DNA from 2 places in the Arthrobacter tecti genome. Region 2 is predicted to be linked to the other one. Evidence: riboswitches for the same ligand, from Rfam matches in the RefSeq annotation. Region 2 holds a riboswitch; the other holds the start of a gene.
What was found. A riboswitch is a leader RNA that binds a small molecule or an ion and turns the genes downstream of it on or off. The one in region 2 is predicted to bind thiamine pyrophosphate.
Positions count from the first base shown of each region.

Region 1: another riboswitch for thiamine pyrophosphate. It lies ahead of ACX80C_RS01685 (bifunctional hydroxymethylpyrimidine kinase/phosphomethylpyrimidine kinase); the one in region 2 lies ahead of ACX80C_RS05305 (ECF transporter S component).

Region 1 is NZ_JBTNCT010000001.1:355,891-361,832, forward strand. It holds gene obgE (GTPase ObgE) at 1-698, opposite strand, end outside; gene rpmA (50S ribosomal protein L27) at 831-1,091, opposite strand; gene rplU (50S ribosomal protein L21) at 1,149-1,457, opposite strand; gene ACX80C_RS01685 (bifunctional hydroxymethylpyrimidine kinase/phosphomethylpyrimidine kinase) at 1,611-3,170, opposite strand; TPP riboswitch at 3,162-3,279, opposite strand; gene ACX80C_RS01690 (Rne/Rng family ribonuclease) at 3,383-5,942, opposite strand, start outside.
Region 2 is NZ_JBTNCT010000003.1:127,824-133,765, reverse strand. It holds gene ACX80C_RS05325 (COG4315 family predicted lipoprotein) at 1-374, shown strand, start outside; gene ACX80C_RS05320 (sigma-70 family RNA polymerase sigma factor) at 380-892, opposite strand; gene ACX80C_RS05315 (energy-coupling factor transporter transmembrane component T family protein) at 1,017-1,814, opposite strand; gene ACX80C_RS05310 (ABC transporter ATP-binding protein) at 1,811-3,277, opposite strand; gene ACX80C_RS05305 (ECF transporter S component) at 3,279-3,893, opposite strand; TPP riboswitch at 3,946-4,059, opposite strand; gene ACX80C_RS05300 (DUF4235 domain-containing protein) at 4,192-4,452, shown strand; gene mnhG (monovalent cation/H(+) antiporter subunit G) at 4,459-4,842, opposite strand; gene ACX80C_RS05290 (monovalent cation/H+ antiporter complex subunit F) at 4,848-5,105, opposite strand; gene ACX80C_RS05285 (Na+/H+ antiporter subunit E) at 5,102-5,671, opposite strand; gene ACX80C_RS05280 (Na+/H+ antiporter subunit D) at 5,668-5,942, opposite strand, start outside.

The sequences.
Region 1 (5,942 bases), on a different contig from region 2:
TGCCGGAGGAAGTCGTGGCCGAGCCCCCTGCCCTCGCTGGCGCCCTCGATCAGGCCGGGTACGTCGGCGATGGTGAACCGCACCTCGCCGGCCTCAACTACACCCAGATTCGGCCGAAGCGTGGTGAAGGGGTAATCGGCGATCTTCGGACGGGCAGCCGACATAGCGGCGATCAGGCTCGATTTTCCGGCCGATGGGAATCCAACGAGGGCGATGTCTGCGATGGATTTGAGCTCCAGGACAACGTCCCGTGCATCACCGGGAATGCCAAGCAGTGCGAATCCCGGTGCCTTTCGCTTCTGGGAGGAAAGCGAAGAGTTCCCGAGACCCCCCTGTCCGCCGGCGGCTGCAACGTATTCGGTCCCCGCCCCGACCAGGTCTGCGAGGACTTCGCCGTCGCGCGTCTTGACCACGGTGCCGTCCGGCACGGGAAGGATCAGCGTTTCGCCCCTCCGGCCTTCGCGCCAGTCGCCCATTCCGTTGCCGCCGTTGGTGGCATGGCGGTGCGGTGCGTGGTGATAGTCGAGGAGGGTGGTGGTCTGCGGATCCACGCGGAGGATCACCCCACCGCCGTCGCCGCCGTTACCGCCGTCGGGACCGCCCAGTGGCTTGAATTTCTCCCGCTTGACCGAGACGCAGCCATGTCCGCCGGTACCGCCGGAGACATGCAGAACCACCCGGTCAACGAAGCTTGCCACGGTGTACTCCTCTTGAAAATGTCACATCGATGCCGATTCTATCCGGCTTAAAAGAAGGTGGGGCGAGCCTTGCTGGCTCACCCCACCGATAAATCTGAGCTGGTGCTCACGCGCGGTGTGCGGTTGCGGGTACTACTCCGCTGCCGCACCCACGATGTTGACGACGCGGCGCCCGCGGCGGGTACCGAATTCAACGGCTCCGGCCTCGAGGGCGAACAGCGTGTCATCCCCGCCGCGTCCAACGTTGGCGCCGGGGTGGAAGTGGGTTCCGCGCTGGCGGACGATGATTTCGCCTGCCTTGACGACCTGACCGCCGAAGCGCTTCACGCCGAGGTACTGGGCGTTGGAGTCGCGACCGTTGCGAGTGGAGCTCGCACCCTTCTTGTGTGCCATCTGTTATGCCTGCCTTCTACTAAAACTGAAAACCAGTGGATGAGTAACCGGTAACGGCTACTTGATCCCCGTGATCTTGACCTTGGTGAGTTCTGAACGGTGGCCCTGGCGCTTCTTGTAGCCGGTCTTGTTTTTGAACTTCTGGATGACAATCTTGGGACCGCGGAGATTCTCCACGATCTCGGCAGTAACAGTGACCTTTGCAAGGTCTTTTGCTGCTGACGTTACCTTTTCGCCGTCGACCAGAAGGAGAGCAGGCAGCTGGAAGCTGGTGCCGGCCTCACCGGGGACGCGGTCAAGGGTAACGAGGTCTCCCACGGAAACCTTTTCTTGGCGGCCGCCTGCGCGGACAATCGCGTACACCACTTGGGAACTCACTTCTCTCGACGATCAAAACTGTTTGCATACTGTCTCCGGGACCGTACGCTGAAAATGAGCGTAGCCGGAGGTGCTTGTGCACTTGCGGTGTCCTGGCGCCCGGAAATAGTCATACGAGGGCGCCTGCACCGAAGATCAAGATTACGGCAATTTCGCGGATTCCCGCAAATCAAGGCGAGTCGGCGCGTCGAAGAACTCGTGCTCGTACCAGGCGGAGGCTTCGAAAGCGGCCAGCATGGCACGCCGATCGAGCCCGGAAGCACCGGCGAAGGCCGCATCCGCGTAGGCGATTGCCTGCGATGTGGCCTCGGCAAAAGCCGGGTCGGCGTAGGTTTCCATCCAGGTTGCGTAGGCGTGCTCCCGCCCGGCTCCCGCCGCAGTCCATTGCGCGTGGAGCGTATTGCCCACGTGCGCATACAGCCAGTAGCAGGGAAGCACAGCGGCGACCACAACCGGGTAGCTCCCATTGACGGATGCCGCGAGGAGGTGGTCTACATACGCCTTGGTGACCGGGCCCTGTTCGGGCATGGTCTCGCTACCGGCCAGCCAGGTCCGGTGCAGCTCGGACTCCACTTCAAGGCAGTTCTTCGCCCCGCTTGCCCAGAACAGTTGCTCGGCCTCGGTGGGAGCGAGGGAGCTGGCGCGGGCTAATACCCGCGAATAGTCCCGCAAATACAGCGCATCCTGCGCGAGGTAGTAGGCGAACTGGTCCGCAGGCAGCGTTCCGTCTCCCAGCGATGTCACGAACCCCAGCGTCCCGATGGCCGCGCGGTGTTGCGCGGTGAGCTCCCAGGCCCGCTCACTGAAGGGTCTGGGATCGGTTGTCTCAGGGGCCCCCATTGCGTGGAAGTGGTGAATCGGCCCGTTGCCCTGGCCTACCTCGAGCTCGTCCGCGTGTTCCAGGGCACCGCGTAGCCAGTCCTTCACCAGGACAAGCGACTTGTGCCAATCCTGGGTACGAACCTGTACGGTCGCCAGCGCGGCGGACAGGGAGCAGCCGGTGCCGTGGGTGTTCCGCGTTGCCACCCGGGGACCGCCAACCTCCGTCACCAGCGGCGGGCCGTCCGAGGGCTCTACCAGTGCGTCCGGACAGTCCGAACCCCCAAGGTGTCCACCCTTCACCAGCACAACCGTGCCCGTGGCGGCAGCAAGCCGTTTTCCCTGCTCGAGTGCGTTTTCCCACGTTGTCGCGACCGGTTCGCTCAGCAGCACCGCGAGCTCAGGAACATTCGGCGTTACCAGCGCAGCAAGCGGCACCAACGCCCGCAGCGCGTCTTCCGCGTCAGTGGCCAACAGCCGGTCACCGCTGGTAGCGACCATGACTGGGTCAAGAACGACGACGGCGCTTCCCGCCCGCGGCAACCACTCCCGGACTGTCTGGATGGTTTGTGTGTCCCCCAGCATGCCGATTTTGACGGCATCGATCACGACGTCGTCACTGACCGCAGTGAGCTGCTCACGAAGGAACGACGACGGCGGGGTGTGCACACAGCGGACGCCCCGGGTGTTCTGCGCCACGAGGGAAGTGACGGCCGCCATGCCGTACCCGCCGTGGGCGCCGATGCTCTTGAGGTCCGCCTGGATCCCTGCACCGCCGGTGGGATCGGTACCCGCGATGCTGAGCACCCGGGGAACGGTCCGTACCCCGGGCACGGTGGACTGAAAATCTTCTGTGTGCTGCACGAGCGTGCGAATACTCATTCGCGACATCCCTCCGCTAGGCCAAGGACCACCGGACGGCGGCCATCTCTAGATCAGGTTCAACGCGTTTCATCTCAGCCGGCAGATGCCGGCACCGCGTGTCACTGCGTCTACCCTACCGCAGGCTGGAGGGGGCGCCGCCCTGCCTGTAGACGACGCAGGGCACGCCTTCCCTTCCGGGACGGCGCGCCCTGTAGCGGCTGCTGTGAGACTTAGAGGTCGGAAGCAGGCACTCCGACTCCAAGGATCATCGGCTCCTCCGCCGGGGGTGCTTTGGGTGCGTCCCTTTGCACCTTGGCCACGTACTGCGTGCCCGCTGCACTGTTGGACTCTCCTGCCCGGCGTTCGATCGTGGCGTCCGAGGCAGAGCCCTGAGCGCTGCTGGCCGAACGGTGGCGCCGGGCGCGGCGCCCGCGGGAACCGGGCTGTTCTTCCTGTGCCGGAGCAGCGGTCTGGTCCTCGCCACGGGGAGCCTCAGCTGATGTCTCCGGCCGAGCCACGGATTCGGCCGATGGGTACCGGTTGAAGGCTTCCGTGAGGCTTTCCAGCGTCAGTCGCGGCTCTTCCCTGGTGGAGCCAGGCGCCGATTCCGCCCGTGGGAGGCTTACCTTCTCACCGTTGATCGTGAGCACGGCGCTCGATGCCGCCGCCGGTTCGTTGTGCCCCTCATGCTCGTGCTCATGTTCGTGCGCGGCGTGAGTAGCAGCAGCAATGTTTGCCAGCGCGGCACGTGCGGCTTCTGCACGTGCCTGGCGTTCGCCGTCGTCGGCCTTTGGCTCGGCAGGCTGCGGCTGCTCCTCCTGCGGCTGGTTCCTGACGCGGTTCCGCTTCCGTTCGCTGCGGGACATCTTTTCCTGGCGCAGGTGCTGCTGGTGATTCTCCGAAGACACAGCGTGACGGCGGTGTTCCACCGGCTCATCGTGCGTGACAACGCCGCGGCCGGCGCAGTGCTCACAGTTCTCACCGAAGACCTCGAGGAGACCGGTGCCCATCCGCTTACGCGTCATCTGTACGAGCCCGAGCGAGGTAACCTCGGCTACCTGATGCTTGGTGCGGTCCCTGCCGAGGCACTCGACCAGTCGCCGCAGCACCAGATCGCGGTTCGCTTCGAGGACCATATCGATGAAGTCGATGACGATGATGCCGCCGATGTCCCGGAGACGAAGCTGCCGGACAACCTCTTCGGCTGCCTCGAGGTTGTTCTTGGTGACAGTCTCTTCGAGGTTGCCGCCGCTGCCGGTGAACTTGCCGGTGTTCACATCCACAACGGTCATAGCCTCTGTCCGGTCGATGACCAGCGATCCGCCCGAGGGCAGGAACACCTTGCGCTCCAGTGCCTTATGGATCTGCTCATCGATCCGGCGTGCGGCGAAGATGTCCTCGTTCTGGGTCCACTTCTCAAGTCGGCCAACCAGATCCGGAGCCACGTACATGACGTATGCCTCGATGGTGTCCCATGCTTCCTCGCCGGAAACAATGAGTTTCGAGAAGTCCTCGTTGAAGACATCGCGGACAACCTTGATTGTCAGGTCCGGTTCCCCATAGAGCAGCTCCGGGGCAAGCGTCTTGGTTGACGATGCCTTACCCTCGATCGTCTCCCACTGGGACCTGAGCCGGTTGATGTCGTGGGTGAGTTCCTCTTCGCTGGCCCCTTCGGCGGCGGTGCGCACAATGACTCCGGCGTTCTCCGGGAGCCGGTCCTTCAGGATCCGCTTGAGGCGATTGCGCTCGACATCCGGGAGTTTCCGCGAGATACCCGTCATTGAACCGCCCGGTACATACACCAGGTACCGGCCCGGCAATGAGATCTGGCTGGTCAGCCGGGCACCCTTATGTCCGACGGGATCCTTGGTGACCTGAACGAGCACCGAGTCCCCCGACTTCAGCGCAAGCTCGATCCGCCGTGGCTGTCCGTCCAGGCCTGCAGCGTCCCAGTTGACCTCGCCTGCGTACAGCACTGCGTTGCGCCCGCGTCCGATGTCGATGAACGCCGCCTCCATGCTGGGCAGCACGTTCTGGACTTTGCCGAGGTACACGTTGCCGATCAGGGAGTCCTGCTGCGTCTTGGACACGAAGTGTTCGGCGAGCACGCCGTCCTCCATGACGGCAATCTGGATCCTGTCGTCGCGCTGGCGCACCACCATCTGCCGGTCGACCGACTCTCGGCGGGCGAGGAACTCCGCCTCGGTGATGACATGGCGGCGCCGGCCCGAATCCCGTGATTCACGGCGGCGCTGCTTCTTGGCTTCCAGGCGCGTTGAACCTTTGACGCTGGTGACGCGGTCCGACGGCGCGTCAGAGTTCTGCCGCGGCGCCCTGACCCGGGTCACGGTGTTGGGCGGATCGTCATCCTGGCCGCCGGTGAGCTCAAGATCTTCCTCGCCGCGCCGCCTGCGACGACGACGGCGGGACGTCACCGCCTCGGGAGAGTCAGCGGATTCATCCGGACCCTGCGATGACGACTCGGAATCTCCCGCGACTCCATCCCCGGCACGGTTCCGGCTCCGGCGGTTCCGGCGTCGGCCGCGTCCGCTCTCGTCGTCGCCCTCGTCGTCGGTAACCGTCTCAGCGCCGGGCGCGTCCTTGGCAGTGTTTCGGGGCACGACCGTATTGAGGTCCGGCGCGTGAAAAAGCAGCGAACCCAGTGAGTCCGGCACCGCGAACGGGTCCAGTCCGGCATCCGGTACGGGTTCAACGGACTCGGACGCCGCCTCCTCCGCAGGGGCTTCCTCCGCGGCCGGGGGGTCGGCGGTCGGACCTGCCGGCGTTGAA
Region 2 (5,942 bases):
GCGGGGAGGCCGGTGGAACCATGGGCACGCCGCTCGGGATCGCTGAGACGGACCTCGGTGAAGTGGTTGTCGACGCCGAAGGAATGGTGGTCTACTACTTCACCAACGATGAGGCGGACTCCGGCGTCAGCGCTTGTGAGGGAGGGTGCCTGGAGGCGTGGCCGCCGGTACTCACTGACAGCGAGACGCCTGAGGCGGAAGGAGTCACCGGCGAACTGGGCACCATCGAAACACCCGACGGCGAACTGCAGGTGACCATCAACGGTATGCCGATTTACTACTTCGCCAACGACGAGGCCCCCGGAGACACCAACGGCCAGGGCGTCAACGAAGTCTGGTACGTGGTTGCCCCGGATGGCACCATGATCCAGTAGCCGCCCTAGCTTCCCGACACCACGTCCCGGGCGAGCAGCGCAGCTTTCATGGACCGCAGTGCATAGTGAAGACGGGATTTCACGGTGCCCTCAGGGATGGCGAGGGCACGTGAAATCTCGGCTGTGGTTTCGCCGCGGAAGTAGAAATGCAGGACCACGTCGCGATGCTCGGGCGTCAGTTCGCTGAGTGCATCGGAGACGAGCCATGAGGTGAGCAGTTGCTCGACGTCGTCGTTCGAGGCCGTTTCCGGCAGCACGTCAACGTCGAACTCATGCCGGCGGAAGGCGGAACGAAAGGAATCCACCAGCACATTCCGCGCGACCGCGAACAGCCATGCGCGGATTTCCATTTCGGTGTGCCCCCGCGTGACCGGATGCTCCCAGGCACGCAGCAGGGTGAGCTGCACTACCTCGTCGACAAGGAAAGCGTCTCCAGTGAGCCTCCGGACGAATCCCCTCAAGGCGCGCAGGTGATTGTCGTTGATGCTGCTCAGCCAATCTGCCTGACCATTGCCCATCGTCGGTTCCCGCCCCTGGACTCTGCTGGACCATCCACAACCTATTCATGCGCGGCGAGGTTGGGAAAAGCCTGCGGCCTCCTCTCATGATGCACCTGCACGGGCAATCCGAACAGGGACTGTCCTAGCCGAGGATGAAGTTCCAAGTGCCCGCCACCACGGCAGCGGTCACCGCAACAGCCGCAATCAACAGACCGCACAGTGCAACTCCGACATCGATCCTGCTGAAGGTGCTCTCCCTCGCCCAAGTGCGCGGGCCGGCCCCGAAACCGCGGGCCTCCATCGCCACAGCCAACCGGGTGGCCCTTCGGATGGCCTGAACCATGAGCCCGAAGGCTTGCCCGAGGAAGTTCCCGAATCGTGCCGCCGGATTCCCCTCGTGGCCCACGCCGCGGGCGTGACGGGCGAGGCCGAGCGTGCGCCATTCCTCGAACAGAAGCCCGACGAGCCGCATCCCGGCGAGCGCCCCGAGGACAAACCGGTGCGGCGCCTTGAGCCGTTGCGCCAGGGCGTCCGCGAGATCGGTGGGGTCGGTGGTGGTGAGCAGGAACAGGCCCGGCAGTGCAATGGCCAGTGCCCGGAGTCCGATCGCCAGCCCGGCGTTGACCGAGTCCTCGGTGAACAGGACTGGACCGGCTTCGAACAGCACGCGGCCGGTCTTCTCGGCCAGCAGCGCAGTTCCGTACGCCCCGACAGCCGCTGCAACCACAAACGGCCAGGCGCGGAAGAACAGCTTCCGCGCGCTGATCCCCAGCAGGGGCAGCAGCAGGAGTTCGCTGAGGAGTACGACGCCGGCGCTCGCCCAGTCCACGCTGAGCATCACGACCACCGTGATCAGGGTTGCCGCGAACAACTTGGAGAGCGGGTTGGCTTTCGGAAGCAGCCGCCCGGTCAGTTCCGGGGTGAGGACATCCGTGCTCATGCTGACACCTTCACAGCGGATCCGCCGACCACAAACGTGCGGGACCCCAACGCGGCTGTGAAGTCGCGGTCGTGGGTGACCGACACGACGCTGGTTCCGCCCGCTATCTCTTCGGCGAGCAGTGCCACCAGTTCCGCCCACGTGTTCGCGTCCTGGCCGAAGGTGGGCTCATCGAGGATGAGGATGTCGGGGCTGCCGGCGAGCATCGAGGCAACCGAGAGACGCCGCTTCTCACCGCCCGAGAGCGTGAAGGGGTTGGCCTTGAGCAGCCCGGTCAGGCGCAACCGTTCAGCGATCGGGTCCACCCGGCGTCGTACCTCTGCCTCCTCAAAGCGCGCGACCCGGCGCGGCCCGAACTCAAGTTCCTCAAGCACCGTGTGGGTGAGGAACTGGTGTTCGGGCTCCTGGAAGACCGTGCCGATCCGGCTGACCAGCTCGGCCGACTTCCACTCGTGCGGCTTCTCCCCGGCGCCGCGTGAAAGCGGATCAAGCGCCGAGAGGGTTCCGCCGCGCGGCCGGAGCAGCCCGGCCAGCGTGAGCGCGAGCGTTGACTTGCCCGCTCCGTTCGGGCCGAGCACGCTGAGCGCAGCACCGGCCTGGAGGGTGAGTTCCACGCCGTCGAGCACTGTCGGTCCGCGTTTTGCCCGCGCCACCGAAAGGCTACGGGCCTCGAGCAGGTCCGCCCCGGCGTTCGATTCCAGCAATGGCAAGGCCGGATGGTGGCCCGGCACCCACACACCGGCTTCGATGAGGCGGTCGCGGGTGCGCTGCTGCTGAAGGACGACGTCGGGACTTCCATCCGCGAGGATGCCGCCGTTCGAGTCGAGCACCACGATGCGGTCGACGACGTCGGCCCACACCTCCACACGGTGTTCCACCACCACGAGCGTGGCGCCGGTACGGTCAAGGACGCGTACGACGGCGTCCCTCACCTCCAGCACGCCGGCAGGGTCCAGGTTGGCGGTCGGCTCATCGAGCAGCAGAAGCCCGGGCTGCATGGCAAGCACTGCGGCCAGGGCGAGCCGCTGCTTCTGCCCGCCGGAGAGCGCCGTCGTGGGGTGGTTGAGGGGGACGTCGAGGCCGACGTCGTCCAGTGCGTGGGTGACCCGCGGCCAGATCTCCTCGCGCGGTACGGCCAGGTTTTCGGCGCCGAATGCCACCTCGTCCCCCACCCGTGCAAGGACCAGCTGGGTGTCGGGGTCCTGCAGCACGAGGCCTGACCGACCGCGCACATCAGCCGGGTTGTTGCCGTCGATCGTCAGCTCGCCGGACTGCTCCCCTTCATCCTGATCTCCCAGCACACCTGCCAGGCCATGCAGGAGCGTGGACTTTCCGGCTCCGGACGCACCGAGCAGCAGTACGCGTTCACCGGGCTCGATACGTAGATCAATGTCCCGCACAGCCCAGCGGTTGCGGCCGGGATGCCGCCAGCCCCACCCGCTGGCTGAAATGGATGCGCCCACCTTAGACGTCGGCTGTCCGGCCGGAAGCGAAGGACGAAAGCACGCCGGTCTTCGCGAGGCCGCGTGTGGCGAGCCAGGGGAGCAAGCCGGCAAGGACCACACCGGAAATGGCGGCGAAGACCCCGTACATGAGCTTGTGATCCAGCGTCCAGACGGCGTTGTACATGATGTTCTCGCTCACTGCGAGGAAGAGACCCGCGCTCAGCCCGGCCAGCAGAGCCACCCCGATGTTCCACCGCTTGTATAGGAAGAGTGCGAAAATCAGCTCCGCGCCGATGCCCTGGATGAGTCCGGACAAGAGCACGGCAACACCAAACTGGGTACCGATCAGGGCAGAAACCGCAGCGGCGACAACCTCGCAGTAGATCGCCGCTCCCGGCTTGCGGATGATGAGGCCGCCGAGCACGCCCGCAATCAGCCAGCCGCCCGAATACAACCCATTAAGCGGCGGATACGCAAGGGTCAGGGCGGAAATACCGCTGTAACCGGCGGACCACGCGAAGAACACGACGCCGACCGCAACCGCAATCACTGAGGCGACGACGATGTCCACGACGCGCCACTCGTAGCGCCGGCGGGATGTTGATGATGATTTCGATGACTGTGCAGTAGTCATGGGTGAATCCTCCTGAGTACAGGAGGGGAAGGCATCCCGGCAAGCCGCCGGCAGCCCTGAGAACTCGACTCCCTTCGCCGGTACTAGCCGGATCAGGTTCGAGGGTCTGCGGTGTTCCGCACTCTCAGCGCCCACCACAAGTGGCGGCGCTCCCCTGTCGTTGTTTTGAGCGATACCAACATTACACCCGGACCAGGGTTCACGGGTGCGGCGTTGGTCCCGAAGGGTCGCTTCGCTCGACGCGGGTCCCTGCCAGTAGGCTTAGTTACAGAAGGTAAGCCTACTGAAGGAGGGCACCATGAATTCGATCTTCAAACTGATGGGCGTAGGGCTGGGAATTGTCTCCGGGCTCATCGGCACCCAGTTGGTCGACCTCATCTGGAAGCGCGTCACCGGAAACGAGCCGCCCAAGGACAAGGAAGGGCTGGAGAACAGTCTTCGTTCGGCGCTGGTCTTCGCCGTGATCTCAGGTGCGGTCAGCACCACGATCCGCGTACTGACCAACCGCACCACGCAAAAAGCGATCCACCGCTACCAGCGCACCCGCCACCTGACCTAGAAGGCGTCAGTCCCCCGGCGGCGCACCGTTCCCTTCCCGACGCCGGGTGGCCGCGCGTTCAACCACCTCGTCGAGTTCGTCCATGCTGAGCAGGTCCTTTCGCAGGTGCTTGGTCCGGTAGCCGGCGCGCCCCACCATGTGGGCAGAAACGGGCGCGGTCAGAAGCTGGAAGATCCAGCACACAATCAGTACGGGAACCAGCGCCAAACTGCGCAGTTCCACGGCGACGGCCAGCAAAAAGAGCAGCAAGCCCAGCACCTGCGGCTTGGTCGCGGCATGCATGCGGCTCATCAAATCCGGAAAACGCAACAGCCCGACGGCGGCGGCCAAGGACATTAGTGCCCCTCCCAGCAGCAGGATGGCAGTGATGACGTTGAGCAACGTGTCCATCTGCGTCACTTCCTGTCCGTGACGAACCGTGCCACAGTCACTGAGGCGATGAATCCAATGATCGAGATCGCCACGAGAAGCACCAGGTTGTCCGTATGGCGGTTGAACACCATGTCGACAGCCAGCGCACCGCCCACAATCGCCAGGAGAACATCGACGGCGAGCACCCTGTCGAGGATCGACGGGCCCACGGCCGCCCGGTAGATGGCGCACAGCGCTGCAACGCCGAGTATGACGGCGATGATGCCGACCACAACACTCACGAGTGCTCCCTTCCGTCACTGACGGGCAGACCACCCGCGCGCAGGTTCGCGAGATCCTCACGGGATCCCATGACGCGGATCAGCCACTCTTCGGTCCGTTGGACGTTCCGGCGGATCTCCTCGGCGTCTTCGGCCGTGACCACATTCAGACAGTGCAGGTAGAGAGTGGAGGTCGATCGGTCCACCTCCACCACCAGCGAGCCGGGAATGAGCGAGATCGCGTGTCCGGTTGCCGTCACCAGCAAATCCGAGGGGCTGCGTAGCCGTACCGCCACTACCGCGTTCTTGAGGCGCGGACCCTTGGTGAGTGCCAGCCAGAACACCTGGAAGCTGGCAACCACCAGTTGGTACAGGAACCGTCCCGCGAAACCCGCAGCGTAGAAGAGGTTGAACCGGCCGCTCAGCTCCACCGGAGGCAGGTAAAGCAGATTCGCCACGGCAAACGCGATGATCGCTCCGAAGACCAGGTTGCCCAGGCTGAAGTCCTGCCACAGCGCGCCCCAGACCAGGACCAGCCAGATCAGTAGGGGAAGCTCAACGCGCAGAGGTATTCGTTGGCGGATCATGGCGTCGCCTCGGCTTCTTCCATTGCTCCCTCGCCCAGGACGGCGTCGATGTAGGGCGTGCGTTCCAGCATCTGCTGCGCTGCCTGGTCACTGAGCGTGAACAGCGGTCCGGCCAGCACCGTCAGAGCAACGCCCAAGGCAACCAGCCCGATCGTCGGACCCACCATGGTGCGCGGCAGGAGGTGTACCGGCTTGCGGCCTGCGAACCGGCCGGTGCTGTGGGCCGTGACTCGGCTGGATGTCCTGATCGCTGAGCCGTCCTCCTTTTTCA